DNA from 4 places in the Mesorhizobium sp. WSM4817 genome. Region 3 is predicted to be linked to each of the others. Evidence: riboswitches for the same ligand, from Rfam matches in the RefSeq annotation. Region 3 holds a riboswitch; each other region holds the start of a gene.
What was found. Region 3 has a riboswitch for cobalamin ahead of AC0L2K_RS11530 (aromatic ring-hydroxylating oxygenase subunit alpha). Riboswitches for the same ligand answer to the same signal wherever they lie in the genome.

Region 1 (4,890 bases), on a different contig from region 3:
GCTTGGCCATCTTGGCCCGGTGGCGTTGCTCGTCCCTGTCATCGATATCGGTCATATCACTTCACCTTGAGCGGCAGTCCCGCCACCATCAGCAGCACCGTGCCGGCGACGGCGGCGACCTGCTGGTTGAGCCGGCCGGCGGCATCGCGAAACCGGCGGGCAAGCGCATTGTCAGGCACGATGCCCTGGCCGACCTCGTTGGAAACCACGAACCACGGGCCGCGCGGCCGCGACAGCACATCCGCCAGCCCTCGGCATTCGGCCTCAATGTCGCGTTCGGCCAGCATATGGTTGGACAGCCACAGCGTCAGGCAGTCGATCAGGACAGGCCGGCCGTCAGGCAGCGCCCCGATCGCGCCGACGAGATCGAGCGGCGCATCGATCGTCGTCCAGCCGTCGCAACGCCGCGCCCGGTGCAGCGCGATGCGTTCGTGCATCTCGTCGTCATAGGCTTGCGCCGTGGCGATGTAGGTCCACGGCGCTGGACAGGCCGTCACCAGGCTTTCGGCATGCGCGCTCTTTCCCGAGCGTGCACCGCCGACGACCAGGGTCAGCTTGCTGCCTGGAGCAGCGCGATCAGGCAAGGCTATCGCGCAGGCCGGTTGCGGCGCCGGTCAAGCGGCCGCGCACCAAGCCGACGACAGCGCCGAGCACCAGCCAGAACACCAGATTGGTCAGCGTCACCGCCACCACGAACTGGTGGTGCAGGCCTTCCGGGATGGGCGATTCGAAACTGTCGGGCTGCGGCGCGCCGACAATATGCGGCGCCACGATCAACGCCACGGCAAGAATGGCCAGCGGCAGCGATTTGCGAAAGGCGAGCAGCCCGAGACCGGCCGCGGTCGCCACTACGGTTGCCGTCCACCAGATCTGGCGCTGGGCGAAATCGGCCGCCGGCATCGCCGGCAGTTCGGGCGGCAGGCCAAGGTTCGGGGCCAGCGTGAACACGGCAAAGCCGGCAAGGCCCCAGAACATACCCTGACGCCACTTGCCGATGCCGCCGGCGAACTCCGAAGCGGCGACCAGGATCAGCGCAAAGCCGATGCCGGTGACGACGTTGGCAACGACGTTGAAGGCGAAGCGCTCGAAGCCATCGGCCGGCGCCCAGCCTTCCTCTTCCGGGGTGGCTGCTTCAGCCGGAACGGCGCTGCTCATGGCATTGCTGCCTGCTGCGGCCGGCGCCAGACCATGGTCATGCGTGTGACCACCGCCGGCCTGTTCGTAGACTTCTGCCTTTAGAATGAGTGGCACCGTGGCGTAGGCCTGCATGCAGGCGAGAACGACGCCGGCCACAAGCCCTGCGATCGCCGCGATGAACACGACGTTGCGAAACAGTGTCATGGTGACAGCCCCTCGTCAGTGGCAGGGAAAGCCCATCGAATGGCGATAGTCGTGAGCGGCATTGTGGACCGCATCGATATGCGAGAAGCCGACAAAACCCATGACGAAAACGCCGAGAAATGCAGCAAGCGCCAACTGCACGAAGCGCGACTGCGAGGAGACGGAAGCGCCGAGCGAGACGGAAGCGGTATTCATGTCTTGTCCTTTCGCCCTCCACCCGAGGGCATAGAAGTCAGTTCTCCTGTCGCCGGCAGGTCTCCTGGCTCGCGGATCAGCGCCCTTCCCCACCTTCCCGAAGAAGCTCTTCCCGAAGAAAATCTTCAGTGGCATATGGAGAGGACTACCGCACACAGTTGCGGGGGCAGCCACGGCATTGGGCGATTTTGCCCTTACCGCATTCCCTCTTTGGTTCCAAAACGGAACCGACGACGGCTGCGACTATAGGCAGAATCGCCGCGCCCGGCAAACCAAATTCCGCCAGCTAGCAGCGCGAACGCGCCGTCAAGGTAATCGTTTCTCGTGGGCTCTTCCTTCTCCCCTTGTGGGAGAAGGTGGCCTCGGGAAGCGAGGTCGGATTAGGGGTGTTCCAGCTTGGCACCAACAGCGCTCCGGCCAGCACCCCTTCAACCGTCTTGGCGCTGCGCGCCAATCCACCTTCTCCCACAAGAAGGGGAGAAGGAAGAAGGGCGGCGCCTGTCTTCTTTTGTCCGGGGCAACCATGATAGTCGTCTTGCAGCACTGAATCAGAATTGCGAGACCATGACCATTCCTACGCCGGCCGTTCAGGACCGATCCAGGCGCATCATCGCTATCGACGTCGCCCGCGGCATCGCTTTGCTTGCCATGGCGAGCTACCATTTCACCTGGGATCTCGAATTCTTCGGCTACACCGATCCCGGCCTGACTGCCTTTGGCTGGTGGAAATTCTACGCGCGCTGCATCGCGTCGACCTTCCTGTTCCTGGTCGGCGTCAGCCTGTTCCTCGCCCATGGCAAGCAAATCCGCTGGAACGGCTTCTGGAAACGCTTCGCCATGGTCGGCGGGGCGGCGCTCGCCATATCGGCCGCCACTAGGCTTGCCACACCCGACAGTTTCATCTTCTTCGGCATCCTGCACGAGATCGCGCTCGCCAGCCTGCTCGGCCTGGCGTTTCTGCGGCTGCCGGCGCTGGTGACGCTGGTTGTCGCAGCTTTCGTCATCACCGCGCCGCTCTACCTCAGGTCCGAGATCTTCGATCATCCGGCCCTGTGGTGGGTCGGCCTGTCGGCAACCAACCCGCGCTCCAACGATTATGTCCCGCTGTTTCCATGGTTTGGCGCTGTGCTTGTCGGCATCGCAGCGGCAAAACTTGCCTTCGCCTCCGGCGTGCTGACGCGGCTGGCGGGCCTGGCGCCCGGCCGCTGGACTAATCCGCTGGTTTTTATCGGCCGGCACAGCCTCGCCTTCTATCTGATCCACCAGCCGGTGCTGATCGGCTCGCTCTGGCTGTTTTCGCAAGTCATGCCGGCAGCCGTCGAAACCAGGCCGGTCACTTTCCTCAAAGAGTGCCAGGCATCGTGCGAGCAATCGCGCGACACGGAGTTCTGCAGCAGCTATTGTGTCTGCATGCTCGATACGCTCGAGGGCGAGGCCACGCTGGATCGGCTCTACCGCAACGACCAGGCTGCGGAATGGAAGGCGCATCTCGGCGATCTCGCCGGCGCCTGCACTGCCAAGGCCAACGGCACTTTGATGGAGGGAGGAGCACAATGACCGACCATCAGCAGAAACCGGGCCAACAGAAACCGGGACAGCAGAAACCGGGGTTTATACCGTGGCCGCCGCTGATCTATGTCGCGGCCATCGCCGTCAGCATCGCGCTTGGCTTGCTTTATCCGCTGCCATGGATCGGCGGCCTTTTGGGCGACATCCTGTTCGCGGCCGGCTGGGTGGCATTGTTCGGCGTCGTCGCACTCTGGTTCACGGCGATCCGCATCATGATCCGGGCAAAGACGACGCTCCACCCGAACGCCGTGCCGGACCATCTGGTGACATCGGGCCCCTTCGCCGTCAGCCGCAATCCGATCTATCTGGCCAACACGCTGCTGATGATCGGCGTTGCCCTTATCTCGGGGAACGTGTGGTTCCTGCCGCTGGCGATCATCGCCGCCTTCGCAACGCAGAAAATGGCGATCGAGGGCGAGGAAAAAGTTCTGGCAACGAAATTCGGCAAGAAATACCGGGATTACGCAAAAAGGGTGCGCCGCTGGATTTGAGGCGGCAGCCGGAGCGGAGCGTACATTTGAGTAGGTGAGCACCGGAAGCGCAGAACAACGCTGGCTGGCCGCCAGAGTAGAATTATCAAAAAGGCCGATCAGGTGTTGACGCCGAGCTCCACCAGCCGCTCGACGCACGACTCCTCGGCCTGGTCGAGCTCGGCCAGGGTCTCTTCGAGATCGCGGCGCTTCTGGCGCAGATCCTCGCGCTTTTCCTCGATGCGCTTGATCATCAGATTGAGCTGACCGACCTCGCCGGGCGGCTCCTTGTACATCTGGATGATTTCGCGGATCTCGTTGATCGAAAAGCCGAGCCTCTTGCCGCGCATGATCTGGCGGATGAGATGCCGGTCCGACGGGCGAAACAGCCGCGTGCGGCCGCGCCGCACCGGCTGCACCAGCCCCTCGTCCTCGTAGAAGCGCAGCGTCCGCGTCGAAACATCGAATTCGCGGGTCAGTTCGGTTATCGAATAATATTCCCGCATCATCACTCCAAATGTCCGGCCGCGCTGCGAGTTCCAACCATGCGGCCTCGCTATCCGCACGCGTGTCAGAATCGGCCAGAGGCTGTTCCAAAATCTCGCATGGCATTTACGTAAAAGTCAATTGAGCGGGCGTCGCTCACACGCCGAACCACCATGTGGCGAGGCCGAGAAAGGCAAAGAAGCCGACGACGTCGGTGACCGTCGTGACGAAAACCGCCGAAGCCACGGCCGGGTCGATCTTGAACCGGTCGAGCAGCAGCGGGATCAGGATGCCGGCAAGTGCGGCCACGAACATGTTGATGATCATCGCCGCGGCGATGATGCCGCCCAGGTTGGGGTCGCGGAACCAGGCGGCGGCGACGATGCCGATCAGGATGGCGAAGATGATGCCGTTGATGAAGCCCACCCCCATCTCGCGGCGAATGATGCGGCCGGCATTGTAGATGTCGAGGTCCCTGGTCGCCAGCGCCCGCACCGTGACCGTCATGGTCTGCGAGCCGGCATTGCCGCCCATGCCCGCCACGATCGGCATCAGCACGGCCAGCGCCACGATGTGCTCGATCGTGCGGTCGAACAGGCCGATCACCGAGGCCGCCAGGAACGCCGTCAAAAGGTTGACGAGCAGCCACGGAACGCGCGAGCGCGAGGTCGAAAGGATGCTGTCCGACAATTCTTCGTCGCCGACACCGCCCATGCGCAGCAGATCCTCCTCGGCTTCCTGCTGGATGACGTCGACCACGTCGTCGATGGTCAGCACGCCGACCAGCCGCTCGTTCTCGTCGACGACGGCAGCGGAGAGAAGGTCGTAT
Region 2 (4,890 bases), on a different contig from region 3:
GCTGCTCGATGAAGGGCTGCTGAAAAGCGCCTTCTCGCTGACCGAGGCTCGGGTGCTCTATGAACTGGCGCATCGCGATGGCCTGACCGCCACCGATCTTGCGCGCGATCTCGGTCTCGACCCCGGCTATCTCAGCCGGTTGCTGAAAAAATTCGAGGAGCGTGGTCTGGTCGAGCGCGTGGCGACGCGAGCCGATGCGCGGCGCTCGTCGATTGCGCTGACGCCGGCGGGAAGAGCGGCGTTCGCGCCGCTGAACCAGGGTTCGCACGATCAGGTCGCGGCCCTGCTCGAGCGGCTTTCCGCACCGGAACAGGACAGGCTGGTCAAGGCGATGCAGACGGTGCAGCACCTACTGGGCGAGAGTGCAGAGCCCAAGGTCCTTTACATGCTGCGGTCCTTGCAGGTCGGCGACATCGGCTGGATCATCCATCGCCAGGGCCTGCTCTACGCGCAGGAATATGGCTGGGACGAAACTTATGAGGCGCTGGTCGCCGAAATCCTCGGCGCTTTCGCCAAATCCTACGATCCGAAATGGGAACGCAGCTGGATCGCCGAGCGGGAAGGGGAAGTCGTCGGCTCGGTCTTCGTCGTGCGCCAGTCGGACGCGGTGGCGAAGCTGCGCCTGCTCTACGTCGAACCCTCGGCGCGCGGTCTCGGCATCGGCAGGCGGCTGGTCGAGGAATGCATCCGCTTTGCCCGTGCCAAGGGCTACAAGACGTTGACGCTGTGGACCAACGACGTGCTCACCTCAGCGCGCCGCATCTACGAGGCGGCCGGGTTCAAGCTGGCCAATCAGGAACGCCACCACGCCTTCGGCAAGGATCTGGTCGGCCAGAACTGGAACCTGGAGTTGTAGCGTCTTTCCCTACTCCCCTTGTGGGACAAGGGGAGTAGGCAAGATAAGGCGGAGCGCCTCGACACTAGTCTCCAACACAAGTTGAAAACTGGCCCTTCCTCACCCGACCGGTATCCAGACTTCCAGCCCGCCATTGCCGCTGCGCGGATCGAATTCGGGGCCGTAGCGCTCGAATTCGGGCGCGTCGGCAATCTTGTGCCCGGAGGCCGGCAGCCATTTGTTCCAGATCGTGTTGACCGTGCGGCGGATGGTCGAGATGTGGCCACGATGGGCGAACACGGCGTATTTCTGCATCGGCACGCGTACGCGCGAAAACTCCTTCGGCAGGTCCGAAAAATCGGACACCTCGACGCCGGCGATATAGTCGAAATTGCCTGCATCGTCGCCGTTGACGCAGACGCCATAGGCGACGTCGCCGACCTCGCCTGGAATGTTGCCGATATAGGGGCCGAACCGCTGCCACTGCATCGGGATGCCGGCGCTGGTTTCGCAGCTGTAGCGCTCGCCGAGACCGGCGATGAGGAACGGCCGGCTGGTTTCGAAACGCGGCGGCTCGAGATTGGTGAGGAAGGACTGGTCCATCAGGATCGGCTCCACGAGATCGAGGTTTTTGAGCGAGCCTTGCGCGCGCACCAGTTCCGGCGTGGTGCCGAACTGGTCGCGGAAGGCACGGGTGAAAGCCTCATGCGAGGCATAGCCGGCGTCGAGCGCGACCGAGAGGATGTCCGGTGCGCCGGCGGCGAGCCTGCGCGCCGCCTCGGTCAGGCGGCGAGAACGCAGGTAGCCCATCACCGAACGTCCGGTCGCCGCGCCGAAAGCCCGCGTCACGTGAAAGCGCGACACGCCGCTGCTGTTGGCGACATCGTCGAGCGAGATGGCCTCCGGCAGATGGCTTTCGACGAACCACAGCGCTTTCTCGGTCGGGTTCATATGGCTCCTCGCTGTGGGACTGCGCATTGGCCAGGTCATGGTATCGCTTACTGGTGGAGGCAGTTTGATCGAAATTGCGCACCGCGCAATGCGACGGTGATCGGCAAGCCGAAAGCGTTGGGCGAAGGGGTTGACAGGCGCAGGCGTTGTCTTTTAAGTAGTAACGTTATTACATTACGAGATTCGGTATGCTCGTTCTGACAAGACCATTGCTCGCGGGGCACTCCGGAACCCGGAAATTTATTGCGCTGGGATTGGCGGAAAACTAGGGTGGCTGACTGATGGTCCCCAAGCCGAAAGGCGAGGGGTGAAAAGGGAACACGGTGAGATCTTCGGATCGAGGCCGTGGCTGCCCCCGCAACTGTAAGCGGCGAGCAAAATCCGAAATGCCACTGGCCAAGGCTGGGAAGGCAGGATGGCGCAAGGACCCGCGAGCCAGGAGACCTGCCATCGCACGAGTTGACCGGACGGGGTGTGCCGGGAGGAGACGTGGACATCGGTCTTGTCGGCCGGTCCAGCTTCCTTCCGTCGCCATTTGAGAAAGTGACGGTAAGTTGGATGCCTGCCAGCCTCTTCTTGAAGCGCGTGAACTGAGCGCCACGGCGAATGGCCAGCGCCTGGTCAGTGCGGTCAGCCTTTCCGTCGCGGCGGGAGACCGCCTCGCCATCATCGGTCCCAACGGCGCCGGCAAGACGACGCTGCTGCGCATGCTATGCGGCACGCTGCGTCCGAGCGCGGGAGGTGTCAGATTTTCCGGACGCCGGCTGGAGACATTTCCGGCCGCCGAGCGGGCGCTGCACATGGCGGTCGTCGGCCAGACCGATCAGCCCGATCCGCGGCTTGCCGTGATCGACTACGTCGGACTTGGGCGGGTCCCGCATGCCGGCTGGCGACGCAGGAGCGAGCAACGCGACGTCGTCGCCGAAGCGCTTCGCAGAACTGGCCTGCTGCCGCTGCTCGGCCGCACGATCGGCTCGCTGTCGGGTGGTGAGCGGCAACGCGCCCAGTTGGCGCGCGCCATCGCCCAGGAGCCGAAAATCCTGTTCCTCGATGAACCGACCAATCATCTCGATCCGCGCGCCCGCAGCGAACTTCTCGAACTCGTATCGCAGCTTGGCATGACCGTCGTGGCGGTGCTGCATGATCTGTCGCTGGTCACGCCATTTGCCACCAGGGTCGCGGTGATGAACGAGGCCCGGCTGCAGGCACTCGCCGGTCCGCGCGAGGCGCTGACCAAGCAGTTGATCCGCGAGATTTTCGGCGTCGACGTGCTTCGGCTGCGCCATCCGACCGAAGACCGCGAACTCACGGTGTTCGAAGTCCCGAACCGTGCCTCTTCTGATCTAACCAAGGAGCAACATCCGTGAAACGCCTCGCACTGTCTTTTGCCTCTCTGCTGCTTGCCCAGACCGCCTTCGCTTTCCCGGTAACAGTCGACAGCTGCGGTACGCCGCTGACGTTCGACGCCGCGCCGAAGCGTGCCGTCATCCAGGATATGAACATGGCCGAGATGGCCTTCGCGCTGGGGCTGCAACCGTCGATCGTCGGCCTGACCGGCATCACCGGATGGTACAAGGTCGGTCCGGAATTCAAGGCCAAGCAGGGCGCGATCCCTGAACTTGCGCCGAAATACCCGGCGCTCGAAAACCTGGTCGCGGTCGAGCCCGATTTCTTCTTCGCCGGCTGGTATTACGGTATGAAGCCGGGCGGCGAGGTAACGCCAGATACGCTGGCGCCGCACGGCGTCAAGACGCTGGTGCTGACGGAAAGCTGCGTCCATCTCGACAACAACCGCCCCGCCGCCTCGATGGACCTGCTCTACGGCGACATCGAAAAGCTGGGCAGGATTTTCGGCAAGCAAGCCAAGGCGGAAAAACTCGTTTCAGGCTGGAAAGCGCAACTCGCCGATATCACGGCAAAGGCCGGCGACCGCGAGCGGACGCGGGTGTTTCTCTACGACTCCGGCGAAGACAAACCCTTCACATCAGGCAAGTTCGCGATCCCCAGCGCCATGATCGCCGCTGCCGGCGGCGACAACATCATGGCCGACATGCAGACGAACTGGGGCAACACGGACTGGGAAACGGTCGCTTCCCGCAATCCGCAGTTCCTGATCCTGCTCGACTACCAGGACGGCGGCGGTTACAGGAAACTGCTCGACTTCCTCAAAGTCCATCCGGCAATGAAGGAGACCGATGCGGTCAGGAGCGAGCGCTTCGTCGCGCTGCGCTATGCCGAGCTGACGCCCGGACCTGCTAACATCGAGGCGATCGGCAAGATCGCCAGCGCGATGCACCCGGAAGCCTTCTGAGCTTGCGCCACAGGGCGTTCGAATTGGCCATGGCAGCAGGAGCGGCAGCAATCGCCGCTCTTGCTCTGCTGTCGATCGCCTATGGATCGACAGTCATAGCGTTGAGCGACGTGATTGCTGCGCTCGGACATGCGGCCGGGCTGGACGGAGACCTCGTGCCCGGCTCAGTCGGCAATATCCCGGTCGCCAAGATCCCGGTTGCCAAGATTGTCGTCGATCTCAGGCTGCCGCGCACCATCATGGCGATCTGTGTCGGCGCAGGGCTGGGCGTCATCGGCGCGCTGCTGCAGACGGTAACCCGAAACGATCTCGCCGATCCATTCCTGTTCGGGCTGTCCTCCGGTGCCGCGGCCGGCGCTGTTTCCGTCATCACCATTTTTGGCGACCGTTTCGGCATCTGGACGTTGCCGGTTGCCGCCTTCACCGGCGGCATTTTGGCCGCCGGCATCGTGCTTTTGCTGGTTTCGCGGGTGAGGGGGCAAGGCCCCGAACGGCTGATACTGGCCGGGCTTGCCGTCTCGTTCATGTTCATCGCCCTGACCAACTATCTCGTCTTCGCCGGAGACCAGCGCGCCGCTCACTCGGTTTTGTTCTGGACCATGGGCGGGCTCGGCCTAGCGCGATGGGACAATGTCGGGCTGGCTGCTCTTGGCGCGTGCACCATTCTTGCTTATGGCCTGTGGAACCATCGCAAGCTCGACGCCTTCCTGGCCGGCGAGAATGCTGCCGAAAGCCTCGGCGTGCCGGTTGTGCGGATGCGCAGGACGGCGTTTCTCGTCGCTGCCTTCTCGAC
Region 3 (4,890 bases):
CGGCGTGCGGCCGGAAGATCTGACGATCGCCACCGGTGCGGATTATCTTTTCGAGGGAACGGTGGATTATGTCGAGCAACTCGGCGAGGTCCAGCTCGTCTATGTCGACATCGGCCGCGCCGACCTGCCGCTGGTCACCAAGCTGCCAGGCAATGTCGGGGTCAAGCGCGGCGCTGCGCTGCGGTTGAATGCCGATGCCGGCGACCTGCATATTTTCGATGCCGACGGACATTCATTCACGCTCCACAAAGCGGAAGCAAAGGCAGCCTGAGAGCAGCAGCCGAACTGATGGATGTTTGGTGACCCAAAAACGAGAGCGGCGGGCAAAGCCGCCACTCTTGTGCGTTCCGGTCGCTGTTAGAGCGACGTGCGTCCAAGTGGACGCACAAAGGTACGCTCCAACACTTTAACCCTGCGCATCGTGCTTTCCGAAAATCGGAACCGATTTTCGGGCCGATGCGCTAGCGGCCGAACAGGTTCCGGTCGCTGCCCTGCGGGGCGGACTTCTGTACGTCGCCCGACGAGTTGAGCAGCTTGTAGACCGGCGAGCCGGTATTGCGTACCGAAGAAGTCTGCGTGTTGTCGACGTTGATGGTCGCCTGCTTGTTGATGTCGGTTCTGCCAAAGTTGTCGCTACCGGCAAAAGCGCCGCCCGCAGCAATCAAAAGCGCGGCGGCGGTAAGAACGATCTTCTTCATTTTCAAAACTCCTGGATTTTCTTGGTTCCGCCAGCCCGGCGGGCAAATGCCGCCGCCGCTGTTGGAACGAACTGTTAGTTGTTGCCGAACAGGTTACGGTCGCTGCCGTTGACGGGTTTCTCGTCAGCCGGAACCGGATTCTGCGCCGAAGCCGAATTCCGAATCGAAGCCGTGTACGAGTTGCTGTCGACCGCAGCGGCCGGCTGGTTGGCGCCGTTCGATCCAAAGTTGTCGCTGCCGGCAAAAGCGCTGCCGGAGATGGCCACAATGGCGGCGGTGGCAAGAATGAGCTTCTTCATTTCAAATACTCCTGAGTTCCTCAGATCCCGAGCGGCGGACCGCCACTTTGCTGTTTGGGACCAGCTGTTAATTGTTGCCGAAAAGGTTGCGGTCGGCGCCCTGGCCAACGGGCTGCTTTTCAGCGTGAGCCGGCGTCTGGACAGAGGCCGTATACGAGCTGTCGACCGCGACGGCCGGCTGGTTGGCGGCGTTGGACCCATAATGGTCGCTGCCGGCAAAGGCGCTGCCGGTGATGGCCAGAGCGGCGACGGCAGCAAGAGCGATCTTTTTCATTTTAGTACTCCAGTATCTTGGTCTTCAGTCCGTCTAGCGGCGTGTCTTGGGAGGATGCGCGCGGCGTTCGGATAGCCCCGATGTGGGAAGGCCATTCGGCGGATTCCAATCACGAAGTTGTTCTGTGTGGACCAAGAATCTACACCTTGAAATTGTACCAGAGGCATCTGCCACTATGGTTTTATGGTTCGTTTTCAATATTTTATGCCAAATTTGCCGTTCGACGATTTGACGGATTGGCGGATCTGCGTTCACTGCGTGCTGCACGCATTGTCAACAGAAACGAACCGTTCGGTTCGATTTTAGGAGCGACTAATAGTCACTTTTGTAAACTGTTAACCTTCCTGGTCTCCGCCGCGGTCGGATTCGATGTCACGGCAGCCGACAATGGCCGCCGACAAAGCGGGTTTCAGCCCTGCAGATATAAACCTGCAGGTTTCGCCGGTGGTGTCGCGCCGCATGGATACGATGTCGCTTTCATGCCGGCAGTCAGCCGGCCGGCATGATTAGATCACGCCATCTCAGGTGCCGCTTGGTGACGACGAAGCGGAGAATTGGGAAGCCGGTCAGAACCCGGCGCTGCCCCCGCAACGGTGGTGGAGTTCAAGTCGCAACGGGAGACCACTGGGCCACAAGCCTGGGAAGGTGTCGCGACGAGTCCGCAAGGACACTCCAGAGCCCGGAAACCAGCCCGAGATTTTCAGACTCGACTGATCGCGGTGGGCGGTCAAGAGGTGGATGATGGACGTCCGGCCCTGTCGCCGGCGTGCAAACGGTCCTCCCTCCATCACCACCAGTTCAGTCCTTACACGAGGACAGGACATGGACGCGCGCAACGACATGCTGAGGCTCTTGCACGGCCGCAGGCAAGGCTATTCGCTCGAGCAGCCCTTCTACACCGATCCAGATTTCTTCAAGCTCGACATGGAGCTGATCTGGTATCGCGACTGGCTGTTCATCGGCCACGATTGCGAGTTGCCGAAAGCTGGCAGCTATATCACCGCCCAGATCGGCGACTATCCGGTCGTGCTGGTCCGCGACCAGCAAGGCAAGATCAATGCCTTCCACAATTCCTGCCGGCATCGCGGCAGCCGTGTCTGCAATGCCGACAAGGGCACTGCGGCGAAGCTGGTCTGCCCCTATCACCAGTGGACCTACGAGCTGGACGGCCGGCTGTTGTTTGCTCGCCAGATGGCAGACGGCTTCGACAAAAGCCAGTTCAGCCTGAAGCCGGTGGCTTGCGAAAGCGTTGGCGGCTACATCTTCATCTGCCTGGCCAACGAGCCGGCCGACTTCGCGCCGATGCGCGCCATGATCGAGCCTTACCTCCTGCCGCACCGGCTGCGCGAGGCAAAAATCGCCTTCGAATCGACCATCGTCGAGAAGGGCAACTGGAAGCTCGTCTGGGAGAACAACCGCGAGTGCTACCATTGCGCCGGCAACCATCCGGAACTCTGCAAGACATTCCCGGAAGCGCCGACCGTGACCGGCGTGCAGGGCGCCGACAGCGATCCAGAGATGCTCGCGCACTGGGCGAAATGCGAGGCGGCGGGCTTGCCGAGCAAGTTCCGCATCGATCCGGCCGGGCAGTATCGCGCCACCCGCGCGCCGCTGCTGCGCGACGCCGTCAGCTACACGATGACGGGAAGACGCGCGGTGAAGAAGAAACTTTCCGACAGCGTTTCGACCGACCGTATCGGCTCGCTGCTGCTCTATCACTATCCGACGAGTTGGAACCATATCCTCGGCGATCATGCCGTCACCTTCCGCGTGCTGCCGATCAGTGTCACGGAAACGGCCGTCACCACCAAATGGCTTGTCCACAAGGACGCGGTCGAAGGCGTCGATTACGACCTCGCCGAACTCACCCATGTCTGGACCGAGACCAACGACCAGGACCGTCGCATTGTCGAGGAAAACGCCTTCGGCATCCTGTCGCCGGCCTATGAGCCCGGCCCCTATTCGGAACTGCATGAGGGCGGCGTCATCCAGTTCGTCGAATGGTACGCCTCCTTCATCGGGCCGCGCCTTGCCGAGGCCGGGCGGCCGGCGCTGCGCAGCGTCGCCTGAGCGAGGTCAAGGGGATGAATGCGATGACGGACCTTGGCCTCTACCGCCATCTCGACGAGATGGCGCCCTGGAACGACAGGCTCCAGGTGCTGGAAGTCATCGGCGTCAGCGACGAGGCGCCTGACGTGAAGACCTTCACCTTCCGCTCTGACAACCAGACCTGGTTCCGCTACAGACCGGGGCAGTTCGTGACGCTGGAACTGCCGACCACCGAGGGCCTGATGATGCGGACCTATACGCTGTCGTCCTCGCCGTCGAGGCCGTTCTCGATCGCGGTGACGGTGAAAGCGCAGGCCGGCAGCCTCGGCACCCGCTGGATGTTCGACAATTTGAAGCCCGGCGTTCACGTGAAGGCCTATGGGCCGGCGGGCGACTTTTCGCTGCACAGCCATCCAGCGGCCAAGTATCTGTTCATTTCGGCCGGCTCAGGCGTGACGCCGATGATGTCGATGCTGCGCTGGCTGAACGACTGCGCGCCATGGACAGATGTCGGCTTCGTCAACTGCGCGCGAAAGCCCGAGGAGATCATCTTCCGCAAGGAGCTCGAGCTGCTCGGCAGCCGCATGCCGGGCCTGACGCTCGGCTTCATGATCGAGGAGCGGTCCAGCCGTGAGGGCTGGTTCGGCCATATGGGCCGGATCGACGCGATACGGCTGCCGCTGCTGGCGCCCGATTTTCGCGAGCGCGAAATTTTCTGCTGCGGCCCCGACCCGTTCATGCGCGCCGTGCGGCAGATGCTGGAGGCGGCCGGCTTCGACATGGCCAACTATCATCAGGAGAGCTTTGCGGCCCCGGCGGTGGAGGAAATTCCGGCCCCGTTCGGTTCGCCGGCAGAGGGTGGGCCGGCAAAAGGTGGGCCAGCAGAGGGCGGGATCGAGGTACCTGCCGAGGCCGCAACGCCGATCCGCTTTTCGCTTTCGGATATTGATGCCGAATGCGTTGCCGGCCAGACCGTGCTGCAGACGGCGCGCGCTTCGGGCGTACGCATCCCCGCAGCCTGCGAGTTCGGCCTGTGCGGAACCTGCAAGGTGAAAAAGGTCTCGGGCACGGTCGAGATGAGCCACAATGGCGGCATCCTCGATCACGAGATCGACGACGGCTTCATCCTTGCCTGCTGTTCGAAGCCGCTGACGGCGATCGAGATCGACGCCTGACCGGCGGGGAGCTTAAAGCGCGTCGCGGCTGAATGGATTCATGCGACGCGCTTTAAGTTATTGTTTTTATGCATGTCGTCATCGCAAAACCGCTGCACACTTTTGCGTGACATGCATTAAACCCCGTAGCGTTCGGTGCGGATGAGGCTTGCCGGCACACCGGCATCGATCAGCGCCTGGGCGGCGGCCGACACGAACGCATTCGAGCCGCAGACAAAGGCGAACCTTGGCGGCGCGGGCAGCCGCAGCATCGATTGCTCCATCATCGCGGCATCGACCCGCCGCGAATAGTCTGACGGGCGCCGGGCGGCCTCGCGGGTCAGCGCCAACACCAGATCGAAGCCGTCCCGGCGATCGTGGAAGTCGATCAGCTCGTCGCGAAAGATCACCTCGTC
Region 4 (4,890 bases), on a different contig from region 3:
TTCGCCACCTGCGCGACCCGGTCCGGCTCCGGCCGGTTGGCGAAGGCGCGGAAGGCCAATGCGGGATCGACCTCGCTTTCGCCCTTGAAGGAAACGGCGCCGGCAAGGATGCGGCCGTCGAGTTCCGGCAGGACGACATGCATGGCGAGGTCGGCGGGCGCCAGGCCGCGCTGGTTGTCTTGCCAGATGTCACGGCGTGTCGTCGCGACGATGACCTGGAAGACAGGAACGCCGGCGCGGTCAAACAGGGTTTCGACGCCGGGCTCGGCACCCGAGGCGAAGGCGGTCGCGGTGATGATGGCGGCCGGCTTCAGCGTGGCAAGCGCGGTTTCGACAAAGGCGAGCGAGGCCGGGTCCTTGAGGCTGGAGACGAAGATCGGCACGGGGGCCATGCCGCGCTGCCGCAGCGCTTCAAACAATGCGTCGATCGGCGCGACGTCGGCGGCGAGCAGCATCGAGCGGTAGAAGAGAATGGGGATGATGGGGGCGGATTCTATGGCTGCAAGGCCGCGTTCCTTCGCGCCCCCCTCTGTCCTGCCGGACATCTCCCCCCCAAGGGGGGAGATCGCCCCGTCATCGACGCTGTTGTCAACGTTAGACGTTACAGAATTCGCGATGCGGTCAGTGACGGCTAATCTCCCCCCAAGTGGGGGAGATGTCCGGCAGGACAGAGGGGGGCGCGAAGGAACGCCGGCATTTGAAAAGTCCGGTCTTTCTACGACCCCCAATCCCGGCTCATAAAATCCCGCCTTCGGCACGACAACCGGCTCCGCGACCGCCACGTCTGATCCGGCGAGACTTGCCAGCCTCTGCACCAGCGCCGTCATATTCTCCGGGCCGCCTTCGCGAAAATAGCCGAGCAGGCCGTCGAGCTCCTGGCGCGGCAGCGTCGAGCCTTCGATCAGACGCAAATCCTCGTCGCGGCATTCGCCGGGCAGCAGCGCCAGTTTTATGCCGTGCGCGCGGGCGGTCGAGGCGAGCTGATCGCAGCCGTAGCGCCACCAGTCGTAACCGCCGAGGATGCGAACCAGAACAACCCTGGCGTGCCGGGCGACGCTGTCGATCCACAGATCGACAGACATCGGATGGCGCAGATCGCCCAAGGCGGCCAACCGCATCGACGGCAGGCGATCCGCGTCCGCCTGCCACGCCGCCGCCAGCCCGGCCAGATCGCTGTCGGTGAAGGACAGCGCCACGACATCCGCAGGCGTCTGCCTGAGATCGACAGGCTCGGCAAGATCGTCGAGCGAGGCGGATGTGGTGGTGAGGATGTGCATCGCGGCTCGTGCCTGAGGTCAGCCGGCGAGGATACGCTCGATGGCCGGGCGGTTCAGCCCTTTCAGGCCGATGACGACGAGGCGGGAGCGGCGATCGTCGGCGGCGGTCCAGGCGCGGTCGTAATAGTGGTTGACGCGCGGCCCGACTGCCTGCAGCAACAGCCGCATCGGCTTGCCGCCGACCTCGACGAAGCCTTTTACGCGCAGCACGTTTTCTTCTTCCGCCGCCGTGGCGACACGCAAAGCCAGCTCTTCGGGATTGGCGATCGACGGAATGTCGATGACGAACGAGTCGAAATCGTCATGCTCGTGATCGAGCTCGTCATCGTGGTGGGTCTTGCGGTTCTCGATGTCGTCCTCGACGGCAAGGCCGAGGCCGAGCAGCACGGAGGGATCGACCTTGCCCTGCGAGGCCGGCACGATCTTCACCGCGCGGGCGGCGTGCTTGCCGATGACGGCATTGGCGCGGGCCGAGCCGGCGGCGTCCATCAGGTCGCTCTTCGACAATATGATCAGGTCGGCGCAGGCGAGCTGGTCCTCGAACACCTCCTCGACCGGATCGTCGTGGTCGAGCGTCTCGTCCTGCGCGCGCTGCGCCTGCAGGGCGTCCATGTCGTTGGCAACGCGGCCTTCGGCCAGCGCCGGTCCGTCGACCACGGCAATGACGCCGTCGACCGTCACCCGGCTCTTCACCGTCGGCCACTGGAAGGCCTGGACCAGCGGCTTGGGCAGCGCCAGCCCGGAGGTTTCGATCAGGATATGGTCGACCCTGGGCGTCAGCGACAGGATCTGGTCGAGCGCCGGGACGAAATCGTCGGCGACGGTGCAGCAGATGCAGCCATTGGCCAGCTCGACGATGTTTTCCTCAGGGCAGGTGTCGATGCCGCATCCCTTAAGAATCTCGCCATCGATGCCGATGTCGCCGAACTCGTTGACTATGATGGCCAGCCGCTTGCCGCCAGCGTTTTCGAGCAGATGGCGGATCAGCGTCGTCTTGCCGGCGCCAAGGAAGCCGGTGACGACGGTGCAGGGCACGCGCGAGACGGAAGTGGTCATATCTGGTCCTTCAAAAGGTCGAGGGGAGGGATGCGGGCAACGAGGCCGCGCTTCAGGCAATCGGGGCGGCCGCGCCATGGGATGAGGCCGTCGGTCGAGGTGGCGAAGAGTTTTGCGCCGGTGATGAGATCGGCGCCGCTGGTCGCGGTCAGGTCGCCGAAGACATAGCTCCAGCAGCCGTCGCGCAGGATAGCGGCGCTGAGGCGGCGCTTGCAGTTGCCGAGGCATTCGACGCTGCGGATACGGATGTTTTCGCCAGAGGCGGCGCGGCGCGTGTCTTCGGCCAACAATTCGCCGGCGCGAGGATGGCCGTCGGAGCCGGTCTCGTCACGGCAGGAGGCGCAGACGATCACGGTGACGTCGGCCAGAGCATCATCATCGCCGGACAATACGCCCGCTGTCTCAGCCGAAAAACTGCTGTCGCGTTCCAAATCAGGCTCCTTGCCCGGAAAACCCGCCAGGCGATCGGATTTTTATGTCCTAGACGGCAGGTCTCCTGGCTCGCGGGTCATCGCCTTGGTGCCGCCTTCCCGGGATTTTCCCAGTGGTTATCGGCCTTGGCTCGTCGCTTACAGTTGCGGGGACAGCCGCGGATTTGAAATCGGATTTCGCACCGCATTCCCTCTTGGCTCCTCCCTTTGCCGAGAGGAGACCGTCTGAACCGGATTTAGGCTTGTGGAGGCAGTCGTGTCAACGCACGTCTACGACGCCGCAATGTCGGCGAGAGCCGAACCCAGATCCCCCGCAGGCGTCACCTCGATGCATTCGAGCCCGAGCCAGCCCTGCATCAGCTTCAATTCCTCAAAAAGTTCGGCGGCGGTTTGCGGCGGCGCGCCGGGTTCGGCATAGGCGGCATGGACGCGCAGCACGCCGGCCGGGCGGTCGGCCTTAAGGTCGATGCGCGCCACGATCCTTTCGCCGAGCAGGAACGGCAGCACATAATAGCCGTATTGGCGCTTTTCGGCAGGGGTGTAGATCTCGATGCGATAGCGGAACTCGAACAGTCTTTCCGTACGTGCTCGCTCGAAGACAACCGGATCGAACGGAGCGAGCAAGGCGCGCGCCTCGATCTTGCGCGGAAAACGGGCATCCCTGTGAAGATAGGCTGGCTTGCTCCAGCCTTCGACGGTCACCGGCAAGAGGTCGCCGGCGTCGACCAGTTCCTCGATGCGGCCTTTGATGTCAGCGGGAGAGAGGCGAAAATAGTCGCGCAGGTCGCCTGCTGTCGCGACGCCGTGGGCGCGGGCGGAGATGCGCAGCAATTCGCGGTGCGCATCCTCAGGCGAGGGCACCGGCAGGGCAAGTATTTCCGGCGGCAGCACGCGCTGCGGCAGATCATAAAGCCGCTCGAAGCCACGACGTGACGCCGTGGTGATGCGGCCGGCCCAGAACAGCCATTCGAAAGCGTGCTTGGCGTCGCTCCAGCCCCACCAGCCGCCGGAGCCTTTCTGGCCTTCCAGGGCGGAAGCGGCGATCGGGCCGCGTTCGACGACCTCGCGATAAATGTCTTCAATGTAGGCGGCGCGCTCGCGGCCCCACTTGGCCAGCCCGTTATACATTTCCTCGCCACGTTCGGCCCGTTCCATGCGCCAGCGCATCAGCGGATAGGTCTCGACCGGCAGAAAGGAGGCTTCGTGCGCCCAATATTCGAAGACTTTGCGCTTGCGCGTCACGGCGGCGTTGTCGAGCAGGGCGAGCGGGTAGGGGCCAAGCCGCGAATAGAGCGGCATATAATGGGCACGCACCACCGCGCTGACGGAATCGATCTGCAGCAGACCGGTCCGGCCAAGCACACGGGCCAGATGGCGGCGATCCGGCGTGCCGTTAGGGCGAGGATCGGCAAACCCCTGTGCGGCAAGCGCGATGCGCCGGGCCATGGCGAGCGAGATTTTTTGCTTCATGCAGACGGCACTCTGTCGGCGTTCGACCAAAGGTGGGAGCGATGATTCCGCGCCATGCTAGCAGGGTTTTGGCGGCATCCATGTCAGGAGAGAAAAGTGGAGTAAACAGTGAAGGAAACTCAAACAGGAGCGGATCGGACCAGTTTTTCCGGATATGCCGTCGAGCACCGCGTTTTGAACAAGGTTTGACTTGCTTCACCGAAAGCCCTGCGCTAACCCTCGCCGCGTTGCAGCATAGAGCCCCCTAAAACGGTTCAGTGGTTAAACTGTCACGCTTCCGCAAGTGGGTCCGGTGCTGTAATCAGAGTGGATTGGCCGCCAACGGAAAGCTGCAGCATGAACGCATTGTTGAGTTCGTACCTGCCCATCGTCCTGTTCATCGGCGTGGCGCTGGTCGTCGGCCTGGCGCTGCTTGCAGCACCCTTCCTGGTGGCCTACCGCAATCCCGATCCGGAAAAGCTTTCCGCCTATGAATGCGGCTTCAACTCGTTTGACGATGCCCGCATGAAGTTCGACATCCGCTTCTACCTGGTGTCGATCCTGTTCATCATCTTCGATCTGGAAGTGGCCTTCCTGTTTCCGTGGGCAGTGTCTTTCGGCCAGATCGGCATGCTCGGCTTCTGGTCGATGATGGTGTTTCTGGCGGTGCTGACCAT

Region 1: another riboswitch for cobalamin. It lies ahead of AC0L2K_RS08820 (CbtB domain-containing protein); the one in region 3 lies ahead of AC0L2K_RS11530 (aromatic ring-hydroxylating oxygenase subunit alpha).
Region 2: another riboswitch for cobalamin. It lies ahead of AC0L2K_RS23535 (ABC transporter ATP-binding protein); the one in region 3 lies ahead of AC0L2K_RS11530 (aromatic ring-hydroxylating oxygenase subunit alpha).
Region 4: another riboswitch for cobalamin. It lies ahead of AC0L2K_RS08995 (DUF1636 family protein); the one in region 3 lies ahead of AC0L2K_RS11530 (aromatic ring-hydroxylating oxygenase subunit alpha).

Annotation. Positions count from the first base shown of each region.
Region 1 is NZ_JBVVQQ010000005.1:13,210-18,099, forward strand. Features, by position in the region: gene cobO (cob(I)yrinic acid a,c-diamide adenosyltransferase) at 1-55, opposite strand, end outside; gene cobU (bifunctional adenosylcobinamide kinase/adenosylcobinamide-phosphate guanylyltransferase) at 57-554, opposite strand; gene AC0L2K_RS08815 (CbtA family protein) at 577-1,341, opposite strand; gene AC0L2K_RS08820 (CbtB domain-containing protein) at 1,357-1,536, opposite strand; cobalamin riboswitch at 1,574-1,783, opposite strand; gene AC0L2K_RS08825 (heparan-alpha-glucosaminide N-acetyltransferase) at 2,101-3,093, shown strand; gene AC0L2K_RS08830 (methyltransferase family protein) at 3,090-3,596, shown strand; gene AC0L2K_RS08835 (MerR family transcriptional regulator) at 3,695-4,081, opposite strand; gene mgtE (magnesium transporter) at 4,218-4,890, opposite strand, start outside.
Region 2 is NZ_JBVVQQ010000019.1:26,518-31,407, reverse strand. Features, by position in the region: gene AC0L2K_RS23545 (bifunctional helix-turn-helix transcriptional regulator/GNAT family N-acetyltransferase) at 1-856, shown strand, start outside; gene AC0L2K_RS23540 (AraC family transcriptional regulator) at 956-1,786, opposite strand; cobalamin riboswitch at 2,052-2,252, shown strand; gene AC0L2K_RS23535 (ABC transporter ATP-binding protein) at 2,341-3,153, shown strand; gene AC0L2K_RS23530 (ABC transporter substrate-binding protein) at 3,150-4,097, shown strand; gene AC0L2K_RS23525 (FecCD family ABC transporter permease) at 4,127-4,890, shown strand, end outside.
Region 3 is NZ_JBVVQQ010000006.1:218,543-223,432, reverse strand. Features, by position in the region: gene AC0L2K_RS11555 (ABC transporter ATP-binding protein) at 1-271, shown strand, start outside; gene AC0L2K_RS11550 (DUF680 domain-containing protein) at 462-698, opposite strand; gene AC0L2K_RS11545 (DUF680 domain-containing protein) at 773-997, opposite strand; gene AC0L2K_RS11540 (DUF680 domain-containing protein) at 1,065-1,271, opposite strand; gene AC0L2K_RS11535 (hypothetical protein) at 1,352-1,777, shown strand; cobalamin riboswitch at 1,778-1,980, shown strand; gene AC0L2K_RS11530 (aromatic ring-hydroxylating oxygenase subunit alpha) at 2,094-3,341, shown strand; gene AC0L2K_RS11525 (FAD-binding oxidoreductase) at 3,365-4,495, shown strand; gene AC0L2K_RS11520 (FAD-binding oxidoreductase) at 4,612-4,890, opposite strand, start outside.
Region 4 is NZ_JBVVQQ010000005.1:49,394-54,283, reverse strand. Features, by position in the region: gene AC0L2K_RS09005 (cobaltochelatase subunit CobN) at 1-1,277, opposite strand, end outside; gene cobW (cobalamin biosynthesis protein CobW) at 1,296-2,333, opposite strand; gene AC0L2K_RS08995 (DUF1636 family protein) at 2,330-2,764, opposite strand; cobalamin riboswitch at 2,803-3,005, opposite strand; gene AC0L2K_RS08990 (winged helix-turn-helix domain-containing protein) at 3,035-4,234, opposite strand; gene AC0L2K_RS08985 (NADH-quinone oxidoreductase subunit A) at 4,571-4,890, shown strand, end outside.